DNA from 3 places in the Streptomyces sp. NPDC001980 genome. Region 2 is predicted to be linked to each of the others. Evidence: riboswitches for the same ligand, from Rfam matches in the RefSeq annotation. Region 2 holds a riboswitch; each other region holds the start of a gene.

Region 1 (10,259 bases), on a different contig from region 2:
CCTCAGCGCTGCGGACAGACGCACGTGCCGACGCGCAGCAGATCCACGTGGATCCTCCGGGTCAGCAGCGTGTTCGCGGTCACGACTCATTGATAACAGCGCAGTTCGGCGGCAGACAATGCGGGATCTGTTTCAGAATCGAGAAACTCCGCCGCAAAACTCCGCCCGTAGACTTCCGGCATGACCGACTCCCACCGCGTGCTTTCGCGCCCTGCCGCCGGCTGTCGCCGTCACGGTTCCGACGACCACCGGCCGTCTCCGAGGCACGACACGGGAGTTGCTCGCCATGCAGTCACCGGCGCACAGGCGATCCGAAGGGATGTCGGACCGCTCGCCTGACACCGCTCACTCGTCGATCGACGAGTTGCTGGTCCGCGCCCGGGCCCGGCTGCGGCGGCTGACGCCATTGGACGCGGCCCGCGAACTCGCCGACGGCGCGCTGCTGGTGGACGTCCGCGCGGACATGGTGCGGCGCGCCGAGGGCGAGATCCCCAGTTCTCTCGTCATGGACCGGAACGTGCTGGAGTGGCGGCTGGACCCGTGCAGTGCCTGGCGTATCGAGGAGGCCGCCGACCACTCCCTGCGCGCGATCATCATGTGCTCGCAGGGCTACATGTCGAGCATGGCCGCCGCGGGGCTGCACGATCTCGGGCTGGTGCGCGCCACCGACATCGTCGGCGGCTACGAGGCCTGGCGCGCCGCGGGCCTGCCGGTGGTGCCCGGCGGCACGCTGCCCGGCTCCTACGTGGCCGCCGCCCCGTCCCCGATCAGCCTCGACCCGGGCGGGCAGCGCATGCTGGTGGACGGCGCTCCCGTCGCGCTGACCCCGTTGGAGTTCCGGCTGCTGACCGCCCTGCTGCGCGGCAACGGCAGGGTCATCACCCGGGAGGACCTGCGCTCGGGCCTGGGGGAATGGGCGGGCAGCCGGAGCCGCTCCGTCGACCTGCACATCCACCGCATCCGCCGCAAGCTGGGCCCGCGTGCCGCTGCTCTGCTGACGACGGAGCGAGGCGTCGGCTTCCGGCTGCGCGCCACACCGGCACCGGCCGAGAGCGGCTGACGGCACGGGTCACGTGGGTCGTACCCTGGTACTCGGCACGGTGGATCCCGCGGCTTCGCAGTTCCGGGACGAGCTTGTCGACGACGTGGGGTCTGACCGGCCGGTGTGACGGTCAGTCATGGGGCGCTCCTCCGGTGGACGGTTCGCGAGAAGGCGGGTGACCGGGGACGGCGAGCGGCAGGTCGACGCCGCCGCAGACGCCGACGCGGATCGGGGGACGTGCGGCGCGGCCGGGACGGGCTGCGTGGCCGAGGCAGGCACCGGGCGTACCGTTCCCGACAGCCACAGCCACAGCCCCACGCCGAGCGCGGCCAGCACGGCGGTGGCCGCACCCACGCCCAGCCCCCAGCGCACCCCCGCCTGCTGGGAGATCCAGCCGATGACGGGGGCGCCGACCGGACTCCCGCCCATGGAGATCACCGTGTAGACCGCCATCACCCGGCCGCGCATGGCGTCGCTCACCTCCGACTGGACGAAGGCGCTCACCGCCGTGTTCAACGTCATCAACGTGAGGCCGGCGGGCAGCAGCAGGGCAAGGAAGGCCGGGTACGTGGGCATGACCGCGGCCAGTGCCTCGAAACCGCCGAACAGCAGCGCGCCGACGACGACCGTCCGCACCCGGGGCGAGACACCGCGCGTGGCGGCGACCGTCCCTGCGACGGTGCCGACGGCCAGTGCGGTGTTCATGAGGCCGAGTCCCCGGGAGCCGACGTCGAAGACGCGCCCGGCGAACAGGGTCAGCGTGGTGGGGAAGTTGACCGCGAAGGTGGCGGCCAGGCCGAAGATGGTGAACACGCCGACGAGTTCGGGCCGGGCCGCCACATAGCGCAGCCCCTCCGCACCCGCCCCTGTCCACGGTGGCCGGGAGACGGGACGCGTCTTCCGCACCCGCGGCCGGATCGACAGCAGACCGGCGAGGACGACGGTGAAGGACACGGCGTTGAGGGCGAAGACCCACCCGGTGCCGATCGCCCCGATCAGCACACCGGCGATCGCCGGGCCGATCAGGCGGGCGGCGTTCAGGGACAGGATGTTCAGGCCCGCCGCCTTCGGGATCAGGGCCCGGCCGACCAGTTCGGTGACGAAGGACAGCCGCGCCGGGTTCTCCACCGTGAACACGCAGCCGAGCGCGAAGGACAGGACGTACAGCAGCCACAGCGCGGCATGGCCGGAGAACACGATGACCGTCAGGAGCAGTGCCTGGACCGCGTACAGCGTCTGCGTCCACAGCAGCAGGGTCCGGCGGTCGTACCGGTCGGCGACGACCCCGCCCCACAGGCCGAACAGCAGCACGGGGGCGAACTGGAGTCCGGCGACCCAGCCGAGCGCGGTCCCGCTGTGGGTGAGCGTCAGGACGAACCAGTCCAGCGCGACACCCTGCATGGCGCTGCCGATGTTGGACACCAGGCCGGTGCTCCAGTAGATCCGGTAGTCACGGACCCGTAGCGCGGCGAACACCCCCTTCGGGGCAGTGCTGTTGACGACCATGCGGCTCTTTCCGAGCGGGCGGGGGCTGGACGCGGACGCGTCGCGGGATGCCTGCGACGCCGGTCCGGATCCAGGTGAGGACGCGGCGCGGCGGAGGCGAACGCGCAGGGGAATGGGGAGCGAGTGGTCAGCGACAGGTCTGGTCGAACTGGTCGGCGCGGCGGCCCGCCCAGAACGGGTCGAGCAGCACGGTGCGTGCCTGACCTGCGGTCTCCATGGCCGGATCAAAGCACACGGAACAAGGTGCGTCCACCATCCGTCCCGGCACGTGAGACGACCCCGTTCTCCCGAACAGAGCGTCACGTTGCGGCATTGACGTACGACAAAATCGATCCGTAGCATCACCAACGGCATTGAGTGTCAGCGTCAAGCCCTGGCTCGCTGACCGGCAACCCTCCCGCGCGGCGGGGTGCTCCAGGTGAAAGCCCGGCGGGGTCACCGATGACTCCCGCAAGCGCGTGGCCCGTGACCGGGGCCGGAGACGGGGAGGTTCGACATGCGGCACAGCGATGACTCTGCTGCCTCCCCCACCGACGCCACGGCGTACTCCCGGCTCTCGCGCCGGCGCCACATCGACTTGAAGCGCTCGACCAGCTGCCTCTGTCGGGCCTGACCGGCCCGGCTGCCGCCGGCTGACATCCCGTCACCGGCCCCGGCCCCTTCGCGCCGTTCTTCCCCCTCGCCGCCGGTTCCCGGCGTCGTCCGCATGACAACCCCCTGTCTGCACAGCGCATCCCCGGCCGGAGTCGATCCGCCCGGGCCGCACACACCGTCATGCCTCCGCGCATCCGTGCGCGGTCGTGCCTCGGTGACACGAGTAGGAGATAGCCCTCCGTGACTGCACTTCCGGATTTCAGACCCTCCCGATGGGCGCCCCTGGCCGCGCTCCTGACCACCAGCGTCCTGCTGACCGCGTGCGGTTCGGGCGACGACGGCTCCGGCGGCGGAAGCGGCCAGGCGAAGTCCGGCGGCACCCTGACCTTCGCGGTGGGATCCGACGCCGGCTGCGTGGATCCGCAGCAGGTCGCCAGCAACGACACCATCTACTCGGTGCGCCAGACCGTGGACTCCCTGACCGACCAGGACCCGAAGACCGGCAAGATCGTGCCGTGGCTCGCCAAGAGCTGGGACATCAGCTCCGACGCGACGACGTTCACGTTCCACCTGCGGTCCGGGGTCACCTTCAGCGACGGCTCGAAGCTGACCGCGCAGGTGGTCAAGGACAACTTCGACGCGGTGCCGCAGCTCGGCACCCTGGGCACCCTCGCCGAGGGCTACCTGAGCGGCGTCAAGAGCACCACCGTGGTCGACCCGCTCACCGTCAAGGTGACCTTCAAGCAGCCCAACGCCCAGTTCCTCCAGGCGACTTCGACCCACTCGCTGGGGATCGAGTCCTCGGCGAGCGTCAAGAAGAGCCCGCAGCAGAAGTGCAGCGACGGGGTGGTCGGGTCCGGGCCGTTCGTACTCAAGCAGTACGTGCAGAACCAGTCGGTCACCCTGGCCAAGCGCACCGGGTACGACTGGGGCTCCTCGCTGTGGTCGAAGAAGGGCGAGGCCTACCTGGACAAGCTGGTGTTCAAGGTCGTGCCCGAGGCGGGGGTGCGGGCCGGCAGTCTCCAGTCCGGGCAGGTGGACGCGATCAGCAGCGTCGGCAAGGCCAACGAGGCGGCCCTCAAGGGCGGCCAGGTCACCCTCCAGAGCCGGGCCAACCCCGGTGTGGCCTTCGGTCTGGGGCTCAACAACGCGCGGCCCCTGCTGAAGGACACGAAGGTCCGTCAGGCGATCTCGGCCGCCATCGACCGGAAGCAGATCGCCGACACCGTCTTCCCGACCGGCACCCAGCCGGCGACCAGCATCCTGGCGCACACCACACCCGACTACACCGATCTCTCCTCGGACCTCGCCCTCGACACGGCCAAGGCCAAGTCCCTTCTGGATCAGGCCGGTTGGAAGGCGGGCAGCGACGGCATCCGCACCAAGGACGGCAAGAAGCTGACCCTGACCATCAGCTGGTTCCCCAACGCGGCCACCAACCAGCCCGCGCTGGAGCTGGTCCAGCAGCAGCTCAAGGCCGTCGGGATCGACGTGGTGCTCAAGCAACTGCCGGTCACCCAGTTCGCCACGACGCTCCAGTCCGGTGACTTCGACGTGGTGTGGGGGAACGCGACCCGCGCCGACCCGGACATCCTGCGCAGCTCCTTCTCCACTCAGCTGGCCAACTTCTACCACTTCCCCGCCAGTTCGCTGGACACGGCGCTGTCCGCGCAGGCCGCGGCCACGGACACCGCGAAGCGCAAGCAACTGGTCGGCGAGGCACAGCAGGTGATCGTGCGGAACGCGTACGACGTCCCGGTGGTGGAGCTCCAGACCCAGCTGGGCGTCTCGAACAAGGTGCACGACCTGACATTCGACTCCGGCAGCCGCGTCCAACTGCACGACACCTGGATCGGCTAGCGCATGCGCCGCTATCTGATCAAACGGCTGGCGCAGGCGGTCGGAGTGCTGTGGGCGGCCTACACGGTGTCGTTCCTGGTACTGGACTTCCTGCCCGGTGACCCGGTCTCCGCGATGGCAGGTGCCGGGATGGACTCGGGTCAGACGGATCCCGCCCAACTCGCCAAGCTGCGGCACGAGTACGGCTTCGACAAGCCGGTGCTGGTGCAGTACGCCGAGTATCTGGGCCGGGCGGTGCGCGGGGACTTCGGCAACGCGGTCTCCACCGGCCGCCCGGTGACCTCCACCCTGGCCGACGCGCTGCCGCAGACGCTCCAGCTGACCGGGGCCGCGCTGCTGCTGGCGGTGGTCCTCGGCGGCGGCCTCGCGGTGGTGGCGACGTACACCTCGCGGCGGTGGCTGCGGCAGCTGCTGCTGTCGCTGCCCCCGCTGGGGGTGTCGGTCCCGACGTTCTGGGTGGGGCTGTTGCTGGTCGAGGCGTTCTCGTTCAAGCTGCACTGGTTCCCGGCGTTCGGCAACGACGGGCTGAAGGGGTTGGTGCTGCCTGCACTCACGCTGGCGGTCCCGACCGGCGCGCAGGTCGCCCAGGTGCTGGCGAAGAGCCTGCTGACCGCGCTGGACCAGGCCTATGTCGAGACCGCGCGGGCCAAGGGGGCCGGCCGGTGGCGGGTGCATCTGCGGCACGCGCTGCGCAATGCGTCGCTGCCCGCGCTGACGGTCGTCGGCCTGCTGGTCGGGCAGCTGATGGCCGGTTCGGTGGTGGTCGAGACGGTGTTCTCCCGCGACGGTCTGGGTCGGGTGACCGCGGAGGCGGTCACCACCCAGGACATCCCGCTGGTCCAAGGGGTGGTGGTGTTCGGCGCGCTGATCTTCGTGGCGGCGAACCTGCTCGTGGACCTCGTCTATCCGCTGCTGGACCCGCGGATCGTGGTGGCCTCGGACAGAAGGGCGAGCTTCGCATGAGTCAGAGCCTTGTCGACGACCAGGCCGAGGCCGCCCTCGGCTTGGCCCGGCCGGTCGAGAACGGATCCCCCGCGGAGCGCGGCCGGCCCGCCGGCATCCGCCGGGTGCTCCGCTTCCTGCTGCGCCGCCCCGGTCTGCTGTTGTCCGTTGTCGTCCTCGTGCTGGTGGTGCTGGCCGCCTTCTGGCCGGACCTGTTCACCTCGCAGGACCCGCTGAAGGGGGTGCCGTCCCAGAACTTCCGCGGTCCGAGCGGCAGCCACTGGTTCGGCACCGACGAACTCGGCCGCGACGTCTTCTCCCGTGTGGTCCACGGTGCGCAGCTCTCCCTCAAGGCCACGCTGATCGCGGTCCTGGTCGCGTTCGTGGTCGGCGGGCTGCTCGGCGTGGTCGCCGGGTTCGTGGGCCGCTGGGTGGACGACGTGCTGATGCGCTTCGTGGACGTCCTCCTCTCCATCCCGGCGCTGTTCCTGTCGCTGGCCCTGGTCACCGCCCTCGGGTACGGGACGGTGAAGGTGGCCGTCGCGGTCGGCATCGCCAGCGTCGCCTCCTTCGCCCGGGTGGCCCGGGCCGAGGTGCTGCGGGTGCGGCAGGCGGTGTTCGTCGAGGCGTCCCGGTCCTGCGGCGCCCGCTGGTACTCGGTGCTCGGCCGGCACGTCCTGCCCAACGCCACGGGGCCGGTGATCGTCCTCGCCACGCTGGACTTCGGCTCCTCGATCCTGGCCGTGTCGGCGCTGAGCTTCCTCGGCTACGGCGCGCCGCCGCCCGCCCCGGAGTGGGGGACGTTGATCTCCGACGGCCGCAACTACCTGGCCAACGCCTGGTGGCTGACCGCGCTGCCCGGTCTGGCGATCGCCGCGACCGTGCTGGCCGCGAACCGCGTCGCGCGGGCGCTGGACGGCGAATGGGCACGGCAGCGATGACCCACGACGCGCATGAGAACCGTGGCGCACGCGAGAACGGTGAGAACGTGACCACACCACTCCTGGAGATCCGCGGCCTGTCCGTGTCGTACCGCACCCGGGGCGACACGGTGTCGGCCGTACGGGGCGTGGACCTGGACGTATGGCCCGGGCAGGTGACCGCCGTGGTCGGCGAGTCCGGCTCCGGCAAGAGCACCACCGCGCACGCGGTCACCCGACTGCTGGCGGCGAACGGCACCATCGACGCGGGCACGGTCCGCTTCGGCCGGCACGACCTGGCCGCCCTCTCCGAGGCGGAGCTGCGTACCGTGCGCGGCAAGCAGATCGCGCTGGTCCCGCAGGATCCGACGGTGTCGCTCAACCCGGTGAAACGGATCGGCGAGCAGGTCGCCGAGGTGCTGCGTATCCACGGCCTGGCGACCCGGCGTGGGGCGGCGGCCCAGGCGGTCGCCGTCCTTGACCAGGCCGGGCTGCCCGACGCGGCCGTCCGGGCCCGGCAGTACCCGCACGAGCTGTCCGGCGGCATGCGGCAACGCGCCCTGATCGCGATCGCGATCGCGGCGAAGCCCCGGCTGATCATCGCCGACGAGCCGACCAGCGCGCTGGACGTCACCGTGCAGCGGGTCATCCTCGACCATCTCCAGCGCCTCACCGAGGAGTCGGGCACCGCGATCCTGCTGGTCACCCACGACCTCGGGGTGGCCGCCGACCGGGCCCAGCGCCTGGTGGTCATGTCACAGGGCAAGGTGGTCGAGGCGGGCGAGACCCGTGTCGTCCTGGCCGACCCCCAACACGATTACACGCGGCGGCTGTTGGCCAGTGCCCCGAGCCTGACCACGGCCCGCCCCCGCACCCCGGTCTCCACCGCCCCGGCCGGCACGGCGCCTCCCCTGGTCGAGGCACGCAACCTGGTCAAGGAGTTCAGGCTGCCGCGGGCCGGCGGCGAGGCCCGGACCCTGCGCGCGGTCGATGATGTCAGCCTCACCCTGCGGCGCGGGCAGACCCTCGCCCTGGTCGGCGAGTCGGGCTCGGGCAAATCCACCACCGCCCGCCTGGTGCTGCGCCTGGCCGAGGCGACCTCCGGACAGGTGCTGTTCGACGGCACCGACGTCACCACCGCCAGGGGTGCCGAGGTCAGGGAGCTGCGCCGGCGTGCCCAGCTCGTCTACCAGAATCCGTACGCCTCGCTGGACCCGCGCTTCTCCATCGGCGAGGTGATCACCGAGCCGCTGCGGGCGTTCAAGGTCGGCGACCGTGCCTCCCGGCTGGACCGCGCCCGCGAACTGCTCGACCGGGTCGCGCTGCCCGCCGCGACCCTGGAACGCCGCCCGGCGGAACTGTCCGGCGGACAGCGCCAGCGGGTGGCCATCGCCCGTGCTCTCGCCCTCTCCCCCGACCTGGTGGTGTGCGACGAACCCGTCTCCGCGCTCGACGTGTCCGTGCAGGCCCAAGTGCTGGACCTGCTGGCCGAGTTGCAGGCGGACACCGGCGTGGCGTACCTGTTCATCTCGCACGACCTGGCCGTCGTGCGGCAGATCGCGCACCAGGTCGCCGTCATGCGGGCCGGACGGGTCGTCGAGACGGGCCCGCCGGAGGATCTGTTCTCCGAGCCCCGCCACGAGTACACCCGCGAGCTGCTGGCGGCGATCCCGGGCGGGCGCGTCCCCGCCCCCGCCGCCGAGACCACCACGAGCTGAGGACCGGCGACACATGAGCACTCCGCACATCACCTCACTGGCCTTCCTGACGCCCGGCAACTTCGCGGACGACGACCCCTACCCAGGCCTGGAGGAGACCCTCCAGCTGTTCGAGTACGGCGAGCGGCTCGGCTACGACGGCGCCTGGATCCGGCAGCGCCACCTCGAACACGGCGTCGGCTCGGCGGCCGTGTTCCTCGCGGCGGCCGGGCAGCGGACCGACCGGATCGAGCTCGGTACCGCGGTCATCCCGATCGGTTACGAGAGCCCGTTCCGGCTCGCCGAGGACCTGGCGCTGGCCGACGTGCTGTCCCGGGGCCGGCTCCAGATCGGTTTCAGCACCGGCATGCCGCACGCCGACCTGCTCGGCGACCTGGTGTACGACGGCGACTGGCGCGGCTTCGACCTGTCGTACGGCAGGATCGCCCGGGTCGTGGCGAACCTGTCCGGCGACTACCTCGGCGGCCCGGACACGGTCATCCACTCGCCGGGCAACGTCCAGCGCCCCCGGCTGCAACCGCACAACCCCGGCCTTGCACGCCGCATCTGGTACGGCGGCGGCAGCCTGCGCTCGGTCCGCTGGGCCGCCGGGCAGGGCCTCGGTCTGCTCTCCGGCAACATCGTCACCGGTGAGGACACCGACGACTTCACCACGGCCCAGCTCAACCTCCTGTCCGCGTACCGGCGCAGGCTGCCCGAGGGCCGTACGACACGCGTGGCCCTGGGCCGGGTGATCGTGCCCCTGGACAGCGCCGACGCGGCCACCCGGGCCCGCTACCGGGCCTATGCGGCGAGCCGCCACGAGCGCACCCTCGCACCGCAGGGCCCGAAGCGCATCCTGTTCGCCCCGGACGTGGTGGGGACCGCCGAGCAGATCCTGGAGCGGCTGACCGCCGACCCGGTGCTCGCCGAAGTGTCGGAGCTGCGCCTGGAGTTGCCGTACGAGTTCCACCGGGAGGAGTACGAGCAGATCCTGCACGACATACGGCACCTCGTCGCGCCCGAGCTGGGCTGGCTGCCGGTCGCTCCGGCGGTTCAGGGGGCGGCCCGTTGAGTGCCGGTCGGGAGGCGGGCGTGCGACTGGAGGTGCACGCCCGCGAACCGTTCGCCGACGGGCACCGCTTCGCCGGCACCGGGGCGTACGAGGTGGTCACCGCGACCGCGCACTACGCCGTCGACCCGGAGGCTCCTGCCCACCGCTGCGTGCCCGACCTGGCTCTCGCGCCGCGTGACGACACCGGCTTGGTCCGCTTCAGTGGTGACGTGGAGATCCTGCGGCCGGTCGACGGCGGGCGCCGTCGCCTGTTCTTCGACTGGGGCAACCGCGGCAACAAGCGGGCCGTGCAGTACTTCTGCGACGCCCCGCACACCAACCGGCCGCGCACGCTCGCCGACGCCGGGAACGGCTATCTGCTGCGCCGCGGGTACACGGTCGTCTTCGGCGCCTGGCAGGGCGACCTGCTGCCGGGCGACGGACGGCTGCTGCTGGACCTGCCGGTGGCGAGGCACCACGGCAAGCCCGTACGCGGCCTGACCACGGCCGAGTTCATCGTGGAGGAACCCACCGGATCGCTTCCGCTCGCCCGCTGGTCGAGCACCAGGTCCTCTCCGGTGAGCGAGCGAGGCGTGCACACCGCGCGGCTCACCCGGCGGCGCTACGCGCACAGCACACCGGAG
Region 2 (10,259 bases):
GCAGCTGGGTGCACCTGCTCGGCAACATGCTCTTCCTCTTCGTCTTCGGGGCGATGACCGAGGAACGGATGGGCCGCGTGGAGTTCACCCTCTTCTACATCGGCTGCGGCTATCTCGCGCTGCTCGGCTACGCGGTCGCCAACGCCACGTCCCCGCAGTCGCTGGTAGGCGCGTCCGGGGCGATCTCGGCGGTCCTCGGAGCGTTCCTGTACCTGTTCCCCAACGCCCGCGTGACCAGTCTCCTCCCCTTCCTCTTCTTCCTCCCGCTCCGCTTCCCGGCCTGGGTGGTCCTCCCGTTCTGGGCGGCCCTCCAGTGGCTGGCCCTGAACCAGGCCCCCTCCGGCCCCGGCGTGGCCTACCTCGCCCACCTGGTCGGCTTCGGACTCGGGTTCGGCTACGCGTGGGTCCGGTACGGAAAAAGGAAAGGCGCGAAGCGCGGCCCCGGAAGGGCGGTGGTGGGCGACGGGCGGGCGACTAAAGTGAGAAGCGCCCCAGCTCCGGCACCCGAGGGAGAGAACCAGCCGTGATCACCGCGATCGTCCTCATCAAGACCAGCGTGGACCGGATCCCCGAGATCGCGGAACAGATCGCCGCACTGGAGAGCGTCAGCGAGGTCTTCTCCGTCACCGGTACGTACGACCTGATCGCCATGGTCCGGGTGCGCGAGCACGAGGACCTGGCCGAGGTGATCCCGGGCCGGATCAGCAAGATCCAGGGCGTGGAGGGCACGGACACGCACGTCGCGTTCCGCACGTACTCCCAGCACGACCTGGAGGCGGCGTTCGCGATCGGGCTGGACAACTAGAAGGGGCGCTCACCGGAGCGCCCCTTTCAGGCAAGTCAGCTCACCGCCGGGACGCAGCGGCCGTCCTCCGTGCGGTACGACCACTTCGCGCCGTCGGTCACCAGTTCCCGTACCGCCGTCACGAAACGCTCGACGTGCTCGTCCGGCGTCCCCGCGCCGAAGCTCACGCGGATGGCGTTGAGGGACTTCTCGCCCGGTGCCGCCTCCGGTGCCCCGCACTCGCCCTGGGTCTGCGGGTCGGAGCCCAGCAGGGTCCTGACCAGCGGGTGGGCGCAGAAGAGGCCGTCGCGGACGCCGATGCCGTAATCGGCGGAGAGGGCGGCGGCGAAGTGCGAGCTGTTCCAGCCGTCCACCACGAAGCTGATCACGCCGACGCGCGGGGCGTCGTCGCCGAAGAGGGAGAGGACCCGGACCTCCGGGATCTCGGCCAGCCCGGCCCGCACCTTCTCGACCAGGTGCTGCTCGCGGGTGACCAGTGTGTCGAATCCGGCCTCGGTGAGCGCCTTGCAGGCGGAGGCGATGGAGTAGGCGCCGATGACGTTCGGGGAGCCCGCCTCGTGCCGCGCCGCGCTCTCGTGCCACTCCACGGCCACTCCCCCGTCCTCGCGCCGGGTGACCTTGCGGCTGGCGCCGCCGCCCGCGAGGTACGGCTCGGCCGCCTGCAGCCAGTCGGCGCGGCCGGCCAGGACGCCGGAGCCGAAGGGGGCGTACAGCTTGTGGCCGGAGAAGGCGACCCAGTCGACGTCCAGGTCCCGGACGGAGACGGGGTGGTGCGGGGCCAGCTGGGCGGCGTCCAGGACGATCCGGGCGCCGTGCGCGTGCGCGGCGGCCGCGAGCTCCCGTACCGGCCACAGCTCGCCGGTGACGTTGGACGCGCCGGTGACGCAGACCAGGGCCGGGCCGTACGGGTCCCGGTCGGCGAGGGCGCGCTCCAGGGTCTCGACGGCCTGCCGCGGGGTGCGGGGCGCGTTGAGGTAGGTGACGCGGGCGTCCTGCCACGGCAGCAGGGAGGCGTGGTGCTCGGTCTCGAAGACGAAGACCTGGCAGTCGGCGGGGAGAGCACGGGCCAGGAGGTTCAGGGAGTCCGTCGTCGAACGGGTGAAGACCAGCTGGTCGTCGGGGCGGCAGTCGAGGAACTCTGCGACGGTCCGGCGGGCGTTCTCGAAGAGGTCCGTGGAGAGCTGGGAGAGGTAGCCGGCGCCGCGGTGGACGCTGCCGTAGTAGGGCGCGTACGCCGCCACGTCGTCCCAGACCCGCTGGAGGGCGGGGGCGCTGGCCGCGTAGTCGAGGGCGGCGTAGGTGACCTCGCCGCCGGTGACGAGCGGGACGGTGACATCCCGCCCCAGAACGGGCAAGGGGGCACAAACGGACTGGGCGGAGGCAACGGTGGAGACGGACATGGCGGAACTCCCGTGAGAGGCGAGGCGGAATCACCGCGCGAGCGCGCGGACGACCGCGGCTCCAGCACGGAGAAAGAGAAAAAGGGGATGCAAAGGGATGCGGAGGCGGGGCTCTGCGGCCCTATCGCATTCGCTTGCTCACGGGAGACTCCTCGACGACCAGGACCCCTGGTGTCCGAGGGGTCCGCGCTTGCCGTAGACCTCGCTGCCTACGGCCTGGTCTTCACCCGGGGCACCCCGCCACGGACGGAGGGTTGCCGGACAGTCGGCCGGGGCCTCATGACTGTCACTCATGACCTGGGAAGAAACGTAGGTGAAGTGATCGCGGCCGCGCAACTCCTGTCCGGATGACGGGACGGGGGTGTTTCCCCTTTCTCCGCCGCAGCGGCGACCAGCCGCGACGGCGCGGCTGGGGTCCCCCACGCCCTTGAGGCAGTGGGGGAGGTGCCGTACCGCGCCTCAGCCCCCTGACCGCGCCCGCCCCTACCTGTTCGTCGCCGCCGCCCAGCGCTCAAGGGCCCGCTTGGCGGCGCCCGAGTCGATCGACTCCGCCGCCTTGTCCATGCCGGCGCGGAGTTGCTCCGCCAGGGTGCCCGTGCCCGGGTCCAGGGCCACCAGGGCCGCCGCCGAGTTCAGCAGCACCGCGTCCCGTACCGGCCCCTGCTCGCCGTCCAGCAGCCTGCGGGCGACCTCCGCGTTGTACGACGGGTCGCCGCCCCGCAGCGCTTCCACGGGGACCAGACCGATGCCGACGTCACGGGGGTCGAAGGTCTCCTCCGTGACCTTGCCGTCGCGGACGATCCAGACGTGGGACGTCGCGGTCGTCGTCAGTTCGTCGAGGCCGTCGTCGCCGCGGAAGACGAGGGAGGAGTTGCCGCGCTCCGCGAAGACGCCCGCGACGACCGGGGCCATCCGCGGGTCCGCGACGCCGACCGCCTGGGCGCGCACCTGCGCGGGGTTGGTCAGCGGGCCGAGGATGTTGAAGACCGTGCGGATGCCCAGCTGGCCGCGCGCGGCACCCGCGTGGCGCAGCGCCGGGTGGAACTTGATGGCGAAGCAGAAGGTGATGCCGGCCTCCTCGGCGACCTCGGCGACCCGCTGCGGGGTCAGGTCGAGGTTGACGCCGAGCTTCTCCAGGACGTCGGAGGCCCCGGACGCGGAGGACGCGGCCCGGTTGCCGTGCTTGACGACCTTCGCGCCGGTGCCGGCCACCACGAGCGCCGACATCGTGGAGATGTTCACCGTCTTGGCGCCGTCGCCGCCGGTGCCGACGATGTCGACCGTGCGGCCCGGCACCTCGATGACGTTGGCGTGCGCGTACATCGTGCGGACCAGGCCGTTGATCTCGTCGACCGTCTCGCCCTTGGCCCGCAGGGCGACGACGAAGCCGGCGATCTGGGCGTCGGTCGCCTGGCCGCGCATGATCTGGTCCATCGCCCAGGCCGTCGCGTCCGCGCTCTGGTCCTGGCCGTACAGCAGCGCGTTCAGTACCTCGGGCCAGGAACGGCCCGCCGCGGTGTCGCCTCCAGCGGGGGTCACAGCGCTCATAAAGCCGCTCCTGATCGTCGTACGGGCAACAGAGGTTCTCAGGCCTACCCTATCCAGCTCCGAGCACGGCGAAGGGCCCCCGTCCGTACACCGGACGGGGGCCCTTCGGCTGTGGCGTGGCGACGCGGTGGATCAGTGGTGGCCGTGGCCGCTCGTGATCTCCTTGTACTCCTCGACAGTCGGCTTCGGGATCTGGTTGTCCTCGCCGTAGTAGGCGTTGCTCAGCTTGGCGCGGAGCTTCTCGGAGCCCTTGATCTTGCGCTCGACACCGTTCTCGTCGACCGCCGGGCCGACCTGGGCCGGCTCGTACTGGTGGTGCGCCGTGAGGGTGTGCAGCTGCTCCTGCGAGAGCGGCTCGTGGACCTCGATGAACTCACCGTGTGGCAGCCGCTTGATGATGCCGGTCTCGCGACCGTGCAGCACCTTCTCGCGGTCCCGGCGCTGCAGGCCGAGGCAGATCCGCTTGGTGACGAGGAACGCGATCACCGGTCCGGCGAAGAAGAAGATCCGGACGAACCAGGTCACGTCGTTGATCGACAGATGGAAGTGGGTGGCGATGAGGTCGTTGCCACCACCGATCAGGCCGATCATGTACACGGTCACCCAGGCGACACCGAACCCGGTACGGGTCGGGGCGTTGCGCGGGCGGTCCAGGATGTGGTGCTCGCTCTTGTCGCCGGTGACCCAGGACTCGATGAACGGGTAGAGCGCGATCGCGCCCAGCACCAGACCGAACAGGACCAGCGGGATGAAGACGCCCAGGACCAGGGTGTGGCCCCAGAAGTTGATCTCCCAGCCCGGCATGTAACGGATCAGACCCTCGGCGAAGCCCATGTACCAGTCGGGCTGGGCGCCGGTGGACACCTGGTCCGGACGGTAGGGGCCCATGGCCCAGATCGGGTTGATCTGGGTGGTCGCCGCGATGGCCGCGATGACACCGAAGACCAGGAAGAAGAAGCCTCCGGCCTTGGCCATGTAGACCGGCAGCAGCGGCATGCCGACGACGTTCTTCTCGGACTTTCCGGGACCCGCGAACTGCGTGTGCTTGTGGTAGAAGACCAGGATCAGGTGGCCCACCACCAGGCCGAGCATGATGCCCGGCAGCAGCAGGATGTGGATCGAGTAGAACCGCCCCACGAAGTCGTGGCCGGGGAACTCGCCGCCGAAGAGGAAGTACGAGATGTACGTGCCGACGATCGGCATCGACAGGATGGCGCCCTCGGTGAAGCGGACACCGGTGCCGGAGAGCAGGTCGTCCGGGAGCGAGTAACCGGTGAAGCCGGTGAACATGCCCAGGACGAACAGCAGGAAGCCGAACAGCCAGTTGATCTCACGCGGCTTGCGGAACGCGCCGGTGAAGAACACGCGCATCATGTGCACGAACATGCCGGCGAGGAAGATCAGCGCGGCCCAGTGGTGGATCTGCCGGATGAGCAGACCACCGCGCACGTCGAAGGAGATGTGCAGGGTCGAGCTGAACGCCTCGGACATCAGCTGTCCCTGGAGCGGGACGTAGCTGCCGTGGTACACCACCTCGTTCATCGACGGGTGGAAGAACAGCGTCAGATACACACCCGTCAGGATGATGATGATGAAGCTGTACAGGCACACTTCGCCCAACATGAACGACCAGTGGTCGGGGAAGATCTTGCGCATGTTGGACTTGGCCAGGGAGTAGATCCCGAGCCGTCCGTCGGCCCAGTCGGCGACACGCTCGCCGGCCGGCGCCGTCCCGCGTTCGCGGGACTCGGTGTTCTCTGTAGTGCTCATCCGCGCTCCCAGAAGGCAGGACCGACGGGCTCGTCGAAGTCGCCGAGCGCCTGGAGGTAGCCCTCCTCGCTCACGCCGATGCGCAGCTGCGGCAGGGCGTGGCCGGCCGGGCCGAAGATCACTCGGGCTCCGTCGGAGAGGTCGAAGGTGGACTGGTGGCACGGGCAGAGCACGTGGTGGGTCTGCTGCTCGTACAGCGAGATCGGGCAGCCCACGTGGGTGCAGATCTTCGAGTAGGCCACGATGCCCTCGTGGGACCACTCCAGCTCGCGCTTGTCCTTGATGTTGTCCGGCTGCAGCCGGATGATCATCAGGGCCGCCTTCGCCATCACGTTCTGGAAGTCCTCCTGGGACTCCTCGACGCCCTCGGGCTTGGCGAAGGTCAGCGAGCCGACGGCGACGTCGGAGGGACGCAGCGGCTCGTTGGTGTTCATGTTGACGAGCAGCTTGCCCTTCGACCACACCGTGTGGCGCAGCGAGGTGCCGGGCAGCGGGCCGAGGTCGCGCAGCAGCACGACGCCGGAGAGCGGGACCAGGGTCAGCGCGCCGAACATCGTGGTGCGGATCAGCTTGCGCCGGCCGATCGCCGACTCCTTCGCGCCCTGCTTGAAGTCGGCCAGGACCTTGGCCTTGACCTCCGGCGGGGCCGAGATGGCGTGCCGCTCGTCGGCGACCTCCACGTCGGACATCAGGGTGCGGGCCCAGTGGACCGCGCCCGCGCCGATGCAGAACAGCGCCGCGCCGAGGGTCAGGCCCAGGGCGAAGTTCAGCGCGCTGATGTGACCGATCGGGAAGACGAAGATCGACTTGTCTTTGGGGATCGTCACATAGGAGGCGATGAAGCCGACGGTGGCCAGCATCGACACCGTGAACAGCATGGCCACGACGCGCTCGGACCGCTTGGCGGCCCGCTCGTCGATGTCCTGGATCCGGTGCTCGTGGGGCGGCAGACCCGGGTCCGAGAAGGGGTCCTTCTCGTCCGCGACGCTCACAGCGCCGTGCGCGTGGTCCTGCTCAGCAGGCAGGTTCTCTTCTGGAATGTCTTGGCTACTCATGACTTCTTGGCCTTTGCGGTCCGAGCGGCGACCCAGACGGCGACCGCGATCAGTGCACCGAGACCGAAGATCCAGGCGAACAGACCCTCACTGACCGGCCCGAGGCCGCCCAGGTTGAGACCGCCGGGGTTCTCCGTGTTGCTGCTGTTGACCGCGTTCAGGTACGCGATGATGTCCTTCTTGTTCTTCTCCGTCAGCGTGGTGTCGGGGAAGGACGGCATGTTCTGCGGGCCCGTCTGCATGGCCTCGTAGATGTGCTTCGGGTCGACACCCTCAAGGCTCGGGGCGAACTTGCCCTTGGTCAGCGCACCACCCGAGCCCACGAAGTTGTGGCACTGCGCGCAGTTGGTGCGGAAGAGCTCGCCACCCTTGGCGATGTCGGCACCGTCCGGGCCGTACTGCTCCGAGGTCGGGACCTCGGGACCGGCGCCCAGCGAGGCGATGTACGCCGCGAGCTGGTCGATCTGGGCCTGGGTGTAGATGTTCTTCTTCGCGACGACCTGCGGGCCCTGCGAGGTGGCGGCCGGCATACGGCCGGTGCCGACCTGGAAGTCGACGGCCGCGGCGCCCACGCCCACCAGGCTGGGGCCGTCGGACGAACCCTGACCGCCGGTGCCGTGGCAGCTGGCGCAACCGACCGAGTAGAGCTTCTTGCCCTCCTCGATGGTCAGGGACTGGGATGTTTCATCGGCCTGCGCCTTGCCCGCGGGTGCGAACGCGGCGTACAGCCCCCCTGTGCATGCCAGCGCGAGGAGTAGGACGACGACCGCCGCCAGCGGATGGCGTCGTCGTGCGGAGAGCTTTTTCACGGATTACCCCGGTGTCAGGATCTTCTGCGTCGATGCTTCTGGAAAGTGCGCTTCTACGGCGCGTGGTGCCGGCCCGGCTACTTGATCAGGTAGATCGTGGCGAAGAGGCCGATCCAGACGACGTCGACGAAGTGCCAGTAGTAGGACACGACGATGGCCGCGGTCGCCTGCTCGTGCGTGAACCTCTTCGCCGCGTAGGTGCGCCCCAGGACGAACAGGAAGGCGATGAGGCCGCCCGTCACGTGCATGCCGTGGAAACCGGTGGTCAGGTAGAACACCGAACCGTACGGGTCGGAGGAGAGGGAGATCCCGTCCTCCTTGACCAGGCTCGTGTACTCGTAGATCTGACCGCCGATGAAGATCGCACCCATGATGAAGGTGACGATGAACCAGCCCCGGAGCTTCTTCACGTCCCCGCGCTCGGCGGCGAACACGCCGAGCTGGCAGGTGAGGGAGGAGAGCACCAGGATCGTGGTGTTGGTCGCCGAGAAGGGGATGTTGAGATGACTCGCCATCTCCTTCCAGTGAGCCTCGCCGGTCACCGATCGCAGGGTGAAGTACATCGCGAAGAGGGCCGCGAAGAACATCAGCTCGGAACTCAGCCAGATGATGGTTCCGACGCTGGTGAGGTTCGGCCTGTTGACCGACGGGTGCGCGTGCCCGGTTTCTACTGTCGTTGCTGTCGCCACGACCGACATTATGTCGGTCGCTTATCTCGCGCTCACTCCGGGGGGTGCCGTTCGGAGTGTCCGCCCCCTGTGTAGTGCCCGGATGGCCCATCGAAGCGGTGTTCCAACAGGTGTTGACGAGGTGTTCAGGGGAGTAGCATCCGGCCCATCGGTCCTGTCCGTACGACGCTGACGTCTCGGAGGAACAATGCAGCCGACCGCCACGGTGCTGGTCTACAGCGACGACTCCAACACCCGCGAGCAGGTACGGCTGGCCGCCGGCCGGCGGCCGGCTCCCGATGTGCCGTTCGTAGAGTTCGTGGAGTGCGCGACGCCCGAGGCGGTCATCGCCGAGCTGGACAAGGGCGGGATCGACGTGTGCGTCCTGGACGGCGAGGCGGTGCCGCTGGGGGGCATGGGGGTGTGCCGGCAGATCAAGGACGAGGTGTTCAACTGCCCGCCGGTGCTGGTGCTGATCGGGCGGCCGCAGGATGCGTGGCTCGCCACGTGGAGCCGGGCGGACGCGGCTGTGACGCTGCCTGTGGAGCCGGTGGAGTTCGCGGGGGCCCTGGCGTCCTTGTTGCGGCAGAAGAGGCTGCAGAGCGCCTAGGAGGGGGCGGGGCGCGGTACGTGCGCGAGTGCCGGTCGGTGCGCGAGTGCCGGTCGTGGGTGGCTGGTCGCGCCCACGCGGCGGCAGCCGCATATCGGATACGGCCCCGCGCCCCTGGTTTCTCACACTGACGTCGGCTGCAGACGTACCGCGTCCTCCGGCCTCGGGCCGTCCGGGGTGCCGTTGGTGAGGGCGCTGCCCTTGCGCCAGTCCTTCCAGGCGAGGTTCCAGTCGCCGAAGCCGTTGCCGAAGTTCTCCATCGTCTTGCCGTTGGAGTTGACGACCTTCACCAGGTCGCCCGGGTGGAAGGTGTCGAAGAACCACTCGGCGTTCGAGGTGTTCATGCCGGTGCAGCCGTGGCTGACGTTCGCGTAGCCCTGGGACCCCACCGACCAGGGCGCGGCGTGCACGTACTCGCCCGACCAGGTGACCCGGGTGGCGTAGTAGACCGGGAGGTCGTACGAGTCCGAGGTGCCCTCGGCGATGCCGACCGTGGTGCCGCGCATGCGTACGAAGTACTGCTTCTCCAGGACGACCTTGACGCCGTTGCGGGTCTCGAAGCCCGGTTTGCCGGTGGTGATGGGGATCTGGTTGATCTCCTTGTCGTCCTTGTAGACCGTCATCTGGTGGGCGCCGGCGTCCGTGACGGCGAGGAGCTTGTCGCCCGTGGTGAGCTTGAGGGGTTTGGCCGCGCCGCCCCACAGGCGGTCGCTGATCCTGACGCCGTCCAGGTTGCTGTGCACCTGGATGGTGGCGTGGGTGGGCCAGTAGTCCTTGGGCCGGTAGTGGAGTTCCTTGTCGCTCACCCAGTACCAGGAGCCCTCCACGGCCGGGACGGAGTCGACCCTGAGGGCGCGCTCGACGATGGCGCGCTGGGCCTTGTCCTTGATCCCGTGGTCGAGTTGGGCGGTGACCGGCTGGCCCACGCCGTACTCGCCCGCCTTGGGGCCGAAGGTGACCTTCAGCGCCTGCCGGGTGGTGGGCGTGCTGGTGTCGAAGGTGAGGATCTTGCGGCCGGGCGCGCCGTCCCGGTCCTCGGTACTGACCTGGACCGTGTAGTGGGCGTTGGCGGCCAGCGGGGAGGTGCTGTGCCAGCGGCGGCCGTCGGCGTCGAGTTCGCCCGCCACGAAGCGCCCGGTGGCGTCCTGGGCCGTGACGTCCGTGATGCGGTCCTCGTCGCTCTTGGCGACGACCTCCAGGGGCTTGTCCGGGTCGGCCCGCTTCCCCGTCCCGGTGGGGGTGTTGAAGGAGATCTGGTCCGCCGCGTCGTACGGCTTGTCCGCGAGGGGGTTGCCGTCCGAACCGCAGGCGGTGACGCCCGCGCCGAGGGCGATCACCAGCAGGGTGCAGCTGACGACGGTACGGGCGCACGGAGAGTGACTCATACTGTCACGCTATGAGATGTTTTCCGGACCGGCGCGGCAGTTAGCCCGGACGGGGGACCGACGCTGCGCCGAAGGCGCGAACGGGCCGGAAACGGCAGGAGCCCGGACTCTCCTGACGGAGGATCCGGGCTCCTGCTGCGTTCGGCGCGTGCCTACTGGGTGCGGTTCTCACCGCGGTAGTACTCGAACACCCAGCCGAAAAGGCCGAT
Region 3 (10,259 bases), on a different contig from region 2:
AAGTCCTCCAGGGTCTCGAAGACGACCGGCAGTCCGGCCCGGCGGAAGAAGGCCAGGTTCGCCTCGAACAGCGGGCGGTAGGCGGCCAGCGCCTGCTGGCTGGTGGGCGCCACCAGGAGGCCCGCCGTACCCGCGCCGACCGCGATGCCCGCCGGGTCGTGGCCGTAGTGCGCCCAGCGTTCCCGGTAGTACCGGACCAACTCGGCATACGGCTCTATGGGGTTGGTGACGTTCGCGGAGAACAGCGGGTCGCCGTGGCGGGCCGCGAGGTCGACGGACTCCTTGCTGGTGGCGCTGCCGTGCCAGACCCGGACCGGCCGCTGGTAGGGACGCGGCCAGACCTCGGCGTCCGTCAGCTCGGGCCGGAACCGGGTCTTCGCCGTGACCTTGTCCTGCCGCCACAGCTGCCGGAACACCTCGTAGCTCTCCGCGTTGCGGTCCCACTGGTCCTCGGGCGTGACATGGAACAGCTCGCGCTGGGCGGAGCCGTTGCCCTTGCCGATGATCAGGTCGAGGCGGCCCTCGGAGAGGTGGTCGAGGGTGGCGTAGTCCTCGTACGCCCGGACGGGGTCCAGCAGGCTCAGCGTGGTCACCGCGGTGAACAGCCGGATGCGCCGGGTGAGCGCGGCGACATGGCTGAGCACCACGGTGGGCGAGGAGGAGATGAACGGGCGCTCGTGCCGCTCCCCCACCCCGAAGCCGTCGAAGCCCAGTTCCTCGGCGAGCACGGCGTTGTCGAGGACCTCGCGGAACCGGTCGTGGGTGGACTTCTGTCTCCCCGTGACCGGATCCGGGCGGTGCACGATCAGGGTGATCGCCAGGAACTTCACGAGGCCACCCGCTCGCTCCGCTTCTCGTCCGGGTGGGCGAGGCCCAGGTGGTCGCGCAGGGTGGTGCCCTCGTACTCGGTACGGAAGACGCCCTGCTCCTGGAGGAGCGGTACGACGGTGTCGGCGAAGGCGTCGAGGCCGCCGGGGGTGATGTGCGGGACCAGGATGAAGCCGTCGGAGACGTCGGCCTGCACGAAGTCGTTGATGGTGCGGGCGACGGTGGCCGGGGAGCCGACGAAGGTCTGCCGGTTGCCGGTGTTGATCACGAGGTCGCGGATGGACCACTTGTTGGCCTCGGCGAGCTCGCGCCACTCACGGGCGATGGCGACCGGGTCGCGGTACATCCGGACCTGGGCGCGGCCCCGGGAGATGTGCTCCTCGCCGACCAGCGGGTCCACGTCGGGCAGCGGGCCCTCCGGGTCGTACGACGACAGGTCCCGGTTCCAGACGAACTCCAGGTGCTTGAGGGCCGTCGCACCGCTGACCTGCTGGCGGCGCACCTGGTGGGCGATCTCCTCGGCCTCCGCGTCGGTGTCGCCGAGGACGAAGCTGGCGGCGGGCAGGATCAGCAGGTCCTCGGGGCGGCGGCCGTACTTGGCGAGGCGGGACTTCACGTCGGTGTAGAAGGCCTGGCCGGCGTCGAGGGTGGCGTACCGGCTGAAGATCGCGTCGGCACCGGAGGCGGCGAACTCGCGGCCCTCGTCGGACTCGCCGGCCTGGAAGATCACCGGGCGGCCCTGCGGGGAGCGCGGCACGTTGAACTGGCCGTGGATGTCGAACTGGGGGCCCTTGTGCACGAAGGAGCCGGCCCTGGCGTCGCTCAGGAAGGTGCCGGTGGCCTGGTCGGCGAGGATCTCGTCGCCGTGCCAGGAGTCGAAGAGCTCGTTCGCGGTGGCGAGGAACTCCTTGGCGCGGGAGTAGCGCTCGTCCTGGGGCAGGAAGCCGCCGCGTCGGAAGTTCTCGCCGGTGAAGGCGTCCCAGGAGGTGACCACGTTCCAGGCGGCCCGGCCGCCGGAGAGGTGGTCGAGGCTGGCGAACTGGCGGGCCACCTCGTAGGGCTCGTTGAAGGTGGAGTTGATGGTGCCGGTCAGCCCGAGGTGGTCGGTGACGGCGGCCAGCGCGGCGAGGACGGTGAAGGTGTCGGGGCGGCCGACCACGTCCAGGTCGTATATCTTCCCGCCCTGTTCGCGCAGCCTCAGGCCCTCGGCGAGGAACAGGAAGTCGAACCTGGCGCGTTCGGCGGTCTTCGCGAAGTGCGTGAAGGAGCTGAACTCGATGTGGCTGCCGGCGGCCGGGTCGCTCCACACGGTGGTGTTGTTGACGCCGGGGAAGTGCGCGGCCAGGTGGATCTGCTTCAGGGGCTTGCTCATGTCGGTGCGGGGTCCTTCCGGCTCAGGCGGTGGCAGCGGCGGCGTAGCGGTTGGCGGGGCGGGCGAGCCCGAGCAGGCCGCGCAGGGTGTCGGCCTCGTAGGCGGTGCGGAAGCGGCCGCGGCGCTGGAGTTCGGGGACCAGGTCCCCGGTGATGCGCGGCAGGTCGTGGCCGAGCACGGCGGGCCGCAGCCGGAACCCGGTGAGGCCCTCGGCGGCGAACTCCTCAAGAAGATCGGCGAGTTGAGCGGCCGTTCCGGTGAAGATCCGGGCATCGCTGGTGTATTCGCCGCCGTCGAGGGCGTCGAGGCGTTCCTTGCGGGCGGCGGCCGCGGCCGGGTCGTCGTCGAGGAAGACCACCAGGTCGCCGAAGACGTGCACGGTGTCGCCGGCCCGTCCGGCGGCCTCCTGCTCGGCGCGGATCTCGGCGACGATCGCGCGGGCGTCGGCGCCGTCCTGCGGGGTGACGTAGCCGACGTCGGTCTGCCGGGCGATCAGCCGGTAGGGGACGGTCTGGTGGCCGAGGGCGGTGACGAGCGGCTGGCCCTGCGGCGGGCGCGGGGTGATGGAGGGGCCCTTGACGCTGAAGTGCCGGCCCTCGAAGTCGATGTAGTGCAGCTTGTCCCGGTCGACGAAGCGGCCGGTGGCGGCGTCCCGGATCTCGGCGTCGTCCTCCCAGCTGTCCCAGAGCCTGCGTACGGCCTCGACGTGGTCGGCGGCCTCGTCGAAGTGCTCGGTGAGCCGCTGCTGCCCGGCCGGGGACCGCAGTTCCGCCAGGTCGACCGGCGGGAAGGTACGCCGGCCGAAGTGGTCCGCCTCGTGCGGACGGGCGGAGATCTGCACCCGCACCCCGGCGCGGCCGGTGCTGACGTAGTCCAGGGTGGCGATCGCCTTGGAGATGTGGAACGGCTCGGTGTGGGTGGCGATCACCGTCGGCACCAGGCCGATGTGGTGGGACAGCGGCGCGATCCGGGACGCGATCAGGACGGCGTCCAGGCGGCCGCGGACCTGGTCGGTGCGGCCGTCGAGCTCGCCGTAGTGCGAGGACTGCAGGCCGAGGCCGTCCTCGATGGTGACGAAGTCGAGGAGACCGCGCTCGGCCTCGGCGGTCAGGTCGGCCCAGTAGCCGGCGGTGAACAGCTCACGGGGGCGGGCGACCGGCTCGCGCCAGGAGGCGGGATGCCAGCCGGTGCCGTCCAGGGCGACGGCGAGGTGCAGGTGGGAAGCGGGATATGAGGACACAGTGGTGCCTTCCTGAAGGTCCGTACGCGGGCGCGCCGGAGACGGGGGCGCGAGCGGGCGAGCGCAGCGAGATGGGGGTCCCCCGGCCGAAGGCTGGGGGATGGTCAGGAACAACAGAGCGCGCCGGCCACGCGCTGCAGGTCGATGTGCGGCCGGGAGTGCAGGACGGTGCGGCGGCTGGGGCTGAGGACACGTGTCACGTCCCGCACCTCCCCGTTCTCCGGGCCTGCTCCGCGTACATCTCGTCGTGACTCACAACAGACCGGCGTTCGTGGTTGTTCCCGGGCTGCGCAGCAGCAGGGTGCGGCCGCGCAGCCGCTCGGTGAAGCCGATCGACTCGTAGAGCCGGATCGCGTTCGCGTTGCCCGGCGCCGCGTGCAGGAACGGGGTGTCGCCGCGTTCCCGGATGCCGGCCGCGACCGCGCGGACGAGGCGGGTGGCCAGGCCACGGCCCCGGTGCTCCGGGTCGGTGCAGACGGCGCTGATCTCCGTCCAGCCGGGCAGCCGCAGCCTCTCCCCCGCCATGGCGACGAGCCGTCCCCGGTGGCGGATGCCGAGATAGGCGCCCATCTCGACGGTCCGCTTGCGAAACGGGCCGGGCTCGGTACGGGCGACCAGGTCCAGCATCTCGGGCACGTCGTCCGGCCCGAGCCGTACGGCTTCGGGGGCAGGCTCGGCCCGCAGTGCCGTGTCCACGAACTGGACGCCGATCCCGCCGCCGACCACCTCCCAGCCGGGCGGTGCCACCTCGACCGGCTTGACCTTCACGGTCGTTCCCGGGCCGACGAGCGTGCGCAGGTCGGCCCAGGCGGCCGGGTCGGTGGAGTCGGCGACGGCCGCGTAGGCGTAGACGTCGTCGGGGTAGCGGGCGGCCCGGCCCATACGCTCGGCAAGGTGGGCGTGCGGGCCGGTGAGGGCCGACCAGACGGCGTTGTCGAGCGGGGACGTATCGGGTGCGAGCGGGGCCCCGCCTCCGTGGAGGTCGGTCTGGAGGGTCACGGAGGCGCGGTCCTTTCTCGCCTTGCGGTGTTGCTTCTTGACAGGTGGTCAGGAGTTGTCGAGCGGCAGTCCGGGCGGGTTGACCTCGGACTTGGCGACGGCCTCGTTGGAGAGGTTGTAGGCCTTGAGCCACTCGGCGTACTGGCCGTTCTCGATCAGGTAGTTGATGGCGTCGGCGAGCGGCTTGGCGAGGCCGCTGTCCTTCTTCGCGGTGGCCGCGATCAGGCCCTGGAGGCTGGCGCCCGCGCCGGAGTAGGTGCCCGCGGTGCGGGTGGCGTTGGGCGTGTTCGCGGTCTGCTTGTTGTGGTACGCGATGCCGGGGTTGGGGCCGAGGTAGGCGTCGATCTTGCCGCTGGACAGGGCCAGGTAGACGCTGTTGCTGTCCTGGAAGTACTTGACGGTGAGCTTCTTGCTCTCGCTCTCCAGCTTCTTCTTCCACTCCAGGAGGATCTTCTCCTGGTTGGTGCCGGCGCTCACGGAGACGGTCTTGCCGGCGAGGTTCTCGTAGTTGCCGTCGAAGTTCCAGGTGCTCTTCTTCGGCACGGTGAAGGCGAGGTTGTCCTGCCGGTAGGAGGCGAACTCGTACTTCTTCTTGCGCTCCTCGGTGTCGGTGACGTTGGAGAAGGCCACGTCGACCTTGCCGCTGTCGATACCGACGAACATGTTCTCCCAGGTGGCGTTCTGGATCTCGGGCTTGAGGCCGAAGACCGCGGCGACCAGGCGGCCGAGGTCGGGCTCGGAGCCCGTGAGGGTCTTCTGGTCACTGCCCACGAAGGCCAGCGGCGGGAACCCGGCGGGCAGGGCGCCCTCGCCGATGACCAGCTTGCCGCTCTTCTTGACGGAGTCGGGCAGTTCGGCGCTGATGGACTTGACCTCGGAGACCTTGATCGTGGTCTGGGTGGCGGCGCCGTTGGAGACCTGTCCGACGACGACCTCGCCGGTCTTCGCGGCGGCCGTGGTGGTGGCCGCGTCGCTGTCGCCCCCGCAGGCGGCGAGCCCGGTGGCGAGGGAGGCGACGGCGGTCGCCGCGGTGATGCCTCTGAGCAGGCTGCGTCGGGTGAGGAGCGTGGGCATGGCTGTCCTTCGTGTTGCGGTGAAAGGTGCGGTGAAAGGTGCAGTGAAAGGGGGGTGGTTCAGAGGACCTTGCTGAGGAAGTCCCTGGTCCGCTCGTGGCGCGGGTTGTCGAGAACCTCGGAGGGCGGGCCCTGCTCGACGATCCGGCCACCGTCGATGAAGACGACCCGGTCGGCGATCTCGCGGGCGAAGCCGATCTCGTGGGTGACGATGACGAGGGTGGTGCCGCTGGTCGCCAGGTCCTTGATGACGGCGAGGACCTCACCGACGAGTTCGGGGTCCAGGGCGGAGGTGGGCTCGTCGAAGAGGATCACGCCGGGGCGCAGGGCGAGCGCGCGGGCGATGGCCACGCGCTGCTGCTGGCCGCCGGAGAGCTGCCGGGGGTAGGCGCCGACGCGCTCGCCGAGGCCGACCCGCTCCAGGAGTTCCTTGGCCAGGGCCTGGGCCGCGGGCTTGCTGAGCTTCCCGGTGGCGGCCGGGGCGGCGGCCACGTTGTCCAGCACGGTCAGGTGCGGGAAGAGGTTGAAGTTCTGGAAGACGAAGCCGATCCGGCCGCGCTGGGCCAGGATGGCGCGCTCGCTCAGTTCCTTCAGCCGGTCGCCGTGCCGCTTCACGCCGATCGGCTCGCCGTTGATGCTGACGTGGCCGCGCTCGGGCTTCTCCAGGTGGTTGATCACCCTGAGGAGGGTGGACTTGCCGGAGCCGGACGGGCCGAGGACGACGGTGACCTCGCCGGGGCGGATGGTCAGGTCGATGCCGTCGAGGACGCGGTGGGTGCCGTACCACTTGTGGACGCCGTGGATCTCCAGGGCGGCGGGGGCCGTCTCCAGGGTGTCGGTGGTGGTCATACCGCGGCCTCCCGGCGGATGCGGGCGCGCAGGTCGGTGAGGCCGGCGCGGAGTTTCTGGAGGGGGGTCGGGGGCAGCGTGCGGGTGGCGCCGCGGGCGTAGTACCGCTCCACGTAGAACTGGATCACGGAGACGACGCTGGTCAGGATCAGGTACCAGACGGTCACCACGAGGAGCAGCGGCACGATGTCCCCGGGGTAGGTGGAGCCCATGCTCTGGGCGGAGCCGAACAGGTCGAGCAGCGAGACGTAGAAGACCAGCGAGGTGCTCTTGATCAGGCCGATCAGCTGGTTGACGTAGTTCGGGGTGATCGACCTGAGCGCCTGCGGGAACACGATCTTCCGGAACTGGTAGCCCTTGGGCAGACCGAGTGCGGCGGCCGCCTCGTGCTGGCCCTGGTCCACGGAGAGGATGCCGCCGCGGACCACCTCGGCCGCGTAGGCGGCCTCGTTGAGGCTGAGGCCGATGACGGCGACGACCATGTCGGTGGCGAGCTTCGACTCGTCGAAGGAGAAGAAGGCGGGCCCGAAGGGGACGCCGACGCTCAACGTCTTGTACAGGGCGCTGAAGTTGTAGAGGAACAGCAGGACCACGATGAGCGGGATGGAACGCAGCGCCCACACGTAGGTCCAGCTGACCGCGCGCAGCACGGGGCTCTTCGAGAGCCGGGCCAGGGCGAGCAGGATGCCGCCGAGGAGGCCCAGCACCGCACTGTAGGCGGTGACTTCGAGGGTGATGACCAGACCGTCGAGAATCGTCGGCCGGAGGAACCAGTAGCCGAAGCGGTCCCACTGGTAGAAGGGGTTGGTCACCAGTCCGTGCACGAACTGGACGGCCAGGACCAGGACGACGGCGGTGGCGATCCACCGTCCCGGCCTGCGCAGCGGAAGAACGCGCTGTGCCGCGAGGGTTTCTGACGGTTCGTCGGCGGCGGGGGGTGCCTCGGGGGCGGCGATCGTGGCGCCTGGGGGTTCACTCATGGCGGGCTCCGGCGGAGTCGGACACCCACGTGTCCCACGGCGGGGGCCGCGCACCGGGCCGCGTTCGGGCACGGCGCGGTGCGCGGGGGCGCGCGGGGCACGGGGCTGGGCGGACGGCGGCACACCGGACGGCCGGTGTTTCGACGGGGACGCTGGGGTGCGGAGCTGCGGGAAACCGGCGGGAAGGCCTGGTCAGACCCGGCAGCGGGCACAGCCCGGTGCGGTACACGCGCTACACAGGGCGCTGTTGACACGGAGCAGGTCGACGGCACGGTCGGCGACGAGCGGGCTCGGGTACGGGCGTACGCAGCCCTCGGCGCGGCGCTGGGCCGTCCTGGAAGCTGCGTACATGTCCGTCACCTGTCACTGTCGTGCCGGCCCCGGGGGGGCCTCGCGCTTACCGAATCGTCGCTTGCCGAAACGTCGTCGGTCCGGTCGTCACCTGGGGCACCCCACCGCGATGCGAGGGTTGCCGGTCAGCAAGCCAGGGCTTGATGCTGACGCTCATGACCGTTCTGGTCCGTAAGTAACGCAGTTGCCCGAACGAATGTCAACGCCTGTCCGACTGGCGAAACGGTTCGGGCCGCTCTCACCTGCGCGGAGAGCCGGGAGCGTCCGCCGCGTGGCCCGCCCAGTCCAGGATCTGGACGGCCGCGCCGGCGGCCTCCAGGCCCTGGCAACGGCCGTGGTGGCGGCGGGCGATGCCGTCGAGGTCGAGGTGGGTGCCGAAGGCCGGGTGGGCGGCCAGCCGTCGGGCATAGGCCCACAGCACCGGGTGGCCGGCGATGGCGTGCACGGCGGCGGCGTCCAGGTGGTTGCGGTGCACGGTGTCGAGTTGCACCAGCGTCACCCACAACTCGATGTCGGCGGCCGTGAGTTGCCCGCCGACCAGGAACTCGACCCCGGTCAGCCGGCGCTCCAGCTCGTCCAGGGCGGCGAGCAGCACCTCCAGCGCCTCCGGGTCGCCGCCCGCACGCCCGGCGCGCTGTGCGGCCTGCTCGATGTCCTCGGCGCACAGCCGCTCGACGGCCTCGATCTCGGCCTCGGCACCGCACGGGTAGAGCCGGGCGACGCCGTCACCGAAGTGCTGGTCCAGGTCGCGCAGGATGTCCCGGCTGTGGGTGCTGACGATACGGCCGGACCAGCCGTCGCTGAACACCGGCGCGAGGGCCGGTCCCGAGTAGCGGTGCGCGCTGGCCTCGTACAGCGGGCGCAGTACCGCGTGGCTGCCGTCGGGACAGTCCGGGACGGCGGGCAGGAAGGTGACCGGACAACAGTCGTCCAGGGCCAGCAGGCTGTGGCCGACGGCGATCCGGAGGCCGTCGGGACACGCGGTGGACAGGTGCAGCCGGTAGCGGCGCGGCACGGCGTAGTGGCCGCTGCGCGCGTCGCGGCCGATGCGGCCCCGGAAGGCGGGGGCGGTGCGGACGGACGGCAGGGCGGCGAGTGGAGTGATGGACATGCGTCTCCCCGGAGGCGGGCGGGCGCGCGGACGTACGCGCGGCGGAAGCGTTCGTCGGTGGGTTCTCGGCGAGCGGTGGCCCGGTGAGCCGTGGCTCTGCGAGCGGTGGCCCGGTGAGCCGTGGCTCTGCGAGCGGTGGCTCGGCGGGCCGTGGTGAGTCCCGGCAGGTGGGCGCCCGGCTCGTACGGCCGGGATCGGTCGCTCAGCTTCTGCGGCCGGTGGCGCCGCACATCCGCAGCAGGTCGATGTGGCGGCGGGAGGTGAGCAGGGGAGCTGTCCAGGGCGCGGGGCTCTCGCGGCGCTGTCTGCCGGTGAGCGTGCGCAGGCGACCCATCTTTCCCTACCTTTTCACTAGGATTACCACCTGGAGTGTCGATCGGCCTCCGCCCGGCGTCAAGGGGGCGTCCACGCCTGGGACACCCGGCCCCGACTTGCCGCCGGCGGGCAGGAGCGGTGCGCTGGTGGCGGAGGCCGAGTGACAGGAGCCGGAGCCCATGCACGAGCCCCCGGGTCCCGGGCCGGTGCCGGGTGCCGTGCCCGAGACCTTCGCGTTCCGCTGCGGGCGGTGCGGCCACGGCTGGGAGGCCACCTTCCAAGCGGTGTTCTTCACCGACCCGGTCGCCGATCCGGAGCTGCAGACCACCCTGGAGTACGTCGACGAGGCCGGCCGGGCCGTGCCGTCGCCGCTCACGGACGCGGTGTGCCCGCGCTGCGGCAGTCGGCGGGTGCGGATCACGGCGGCCGGGTCATGACGCTCACCCGAATGGCACGTGCGGGTGGTCGGTGCTCGTGGCCGGTGGTGGCGTGGAGGGACGCACCGACGTCGTCCGGCGTCGTCCGGCGGAAGGGGCGCGCACCGGCGCCGTCCGCCCAGTGACGTACCGCGTTCCCGAGGAGGCAGTCGCGATGACCCGTCCGTCCCGACCCGCGCGTGTGCTCGCCACGGCCCTGGCGGCGGGGACCCTGCTCGCCACGGCGGTGGCCTGTTCGGACGGCAGCGGCTCCCCCGAGGCCGCGGCCGTCTCCCCCGCCGCCGAGCGCTCCCCGGCCCCGTCGCGCACTCCCACCCTCACCGGCCCCGGGGCGCAGGCCGCGCTGATCACGCCGGCCGACATCGAGGACGACTGGCAGCTGGCCAACGACGCCGCCACCTGGCGCAACCAGATGCTGGTCGGGAAGGTCGACGTCGCCGACTTCCTCACCGCCAAGTCCGACGCGGCCGACTGCCAGCGGCTGCTGGACAGCCTCTACTCCGACACCCTGCTGGGCCGCGCCACCGGCGCCTCCGGGCTGCGCGGCTTCACCTCGGAGGACTCCCGGCTGCTGTACCAGGTGGGGGACTACGGCCAGGCCGCCATGGACGCCACCATCAAGTGGCTGAAGAACCTCCCCACGGAGTGCAACCAGTTCTCGGCCACCGCCTCGGACGGCAGCAAGCGGACCGTGCAGGTCGTCG

The links. Region 2 has a riboswitch for S-adenosylmethionine ahead of ABT137_RS37805 (aminotransferase class V-fold PLP-dependent enzyme). Riboswitches for the same ligand answer to the same signal wherever they lie in the genome.
Region 1: it holds a riboswitch for S-adenosylmethionine, as region 2 does, so the genes downstream of both, ABT137_RS04075 (putative leader peptide) here and ABT137_RS37805 (aminotransferase class V-fold PLP-dependent enzyme) in region 2, are expected to answer to the same signal.
Region 3: it holds a riboswitch for S-adenosylmethionine, as region 2 does, so the genes downstream of both, ABT137_RS31045 (amino acid ABC transporter permease) here and ABT137_RS37805 (aminotransferase class V-fold PLP-dependent enzyme) in region 2, are expected to answer to the same signal.

Annotation. Positions count from the first base shown of each region.
Region 1 covers NZ_JBEOYD010000002.1:358,052-368,310, reverse strand. Annotated here, with positions in the region: gene ABT137_RS04090 (putative leader peptide) at 3-83, opposite strand; gene ABT137_RS04085 (winged helix-turn-helix domain-containing protein) at 320-1,060, shown strand; gene ABT137_RS04080 (MFS transporter) at 1,070-2,548, opposite strand; SAM riboswitch class IV at 2,898-3,011, shown strand; gene ABT137_RS04075 (putative leader peptide) at 3,045-3,161, shown strand; gene ABT137_RS04070 (ABC transporter substrate-binding protein) at 3,383-5,002, shown strand; gene ABT137_RS04065 (ABC transporter permease) at 5,006-5,965, shown strand; gene ABT137_RS04060 (ABC transporter permease) at 5,962-6,885, shown strand; gene ABT137_RS04055 (dipeptide ABC transporter ATP-binding protein) at 6,882-8,582, shown strand; gene ABT137_RS04050 (LLM class flavin-dependent oxidoreductase) at 8,596-9,636, shown strand; gene ABT137_RS04045 (alpha/beta hydrolase domain-containing protein) at 9,657-10,259, shown strand, end outside.
Region 2 covers NZ_JBEOYD010000034.1:68,839-79,097, reverse strand. Annotated here, with positions in the region: gene ABT137_RS37815 (rhomboid family intramembrane serine protease) at 1-527, shown strand, start outside; gene ABT137_RS37810 (Lrp/AsnC family transcriptional regulator) at 524-805, shown strand; gene ABT137_RS37805 (aminotransferase class V-fold PLP-dependent enzyme) at 841-2,205, opposite strand; SAM riboswitch class IV at 2,387-2,503, opposite strand; gene trpD (anthranilate phosphoribosyltransferase) at 2,689-3,753, opposite strand; gene qcrB (cytochrome bc1 complex cytochrome b subunit) at 3,886-5,523, opposite strand; gene qcrA (cytochrome bc1 complex Rieske iron-sulfur subunit) at 5,520-6,578, opposite strand; gene qcrC (cytochrome bc1 complex diheme cytochrome c subunit) at 6,575-7,387, opposite strand; gene ctaE (aa3-type cytochrome oxidase subunit III) at 7,465-8,085, opposite strand; gene ABT137_RS37775 (response regulator) at 8,264-8,665, shown strand; gene ABT137_RS37770 (L,D-transpeptidase) at 8,788-10,050, opposite strand; gene ABT137_RS37765 (cytochrome c oxidase subunit 4) at 10,203-10,259, opposite strand, start outside.
Region 3 covers NZ_JBEOYD010000024.1:18,164-28,422, forward strand. Annotated here, with positions in the region: gene ABT137_RS31010 (LLM class flavin-dependent oxidoreductase) at 1-830, opposite strand, end outside; gene ABT137_RS31015 (NtaA/DmoA family FMN-dependent monooxygenase) at 827-2,200, opposite strand; gene ABT137_RS31020 (LLM class flavin-dependent oxidoreductase) at 2,223-3,440, opposite strand; gene ABT137_RS31025 (putative leader peptide) at 3,545-3,640, opposite strand; gene ABT137_RS31030 (GNAT family N-acetyltransferase) at 3,693-4,439, opposite strand; gene ABT137_RS31035 (transporter substrate-binding domain-containing protein) at 4,488-5,513, opposite strand; gene ABT137_RS31040 (amino acid ABC transporter ATP-binding protein) at 5,573-6,361, opposite strand; gene ABT137_RS31045 (amino acid ABC transporter permease) at 6,358-7,341, opposite strand; SAM riboswitch class IV at 7,730-7,853, opposite strand; gene ABT137_RS31050 (glutathione S-transferase C-terminal domain-containing protein) at 7,931-8,803, opposite strand; gene ABT137_RS31055 (hypothetical protein) at 9,006-9,137, opposite strand; gene ABT137_RS31060 (hypothetical protein) at 9,298-9,555, shown strand; gene ABT137_RS31065 (hypothetical protein) at 9,710-10,259, shown strand, end outside.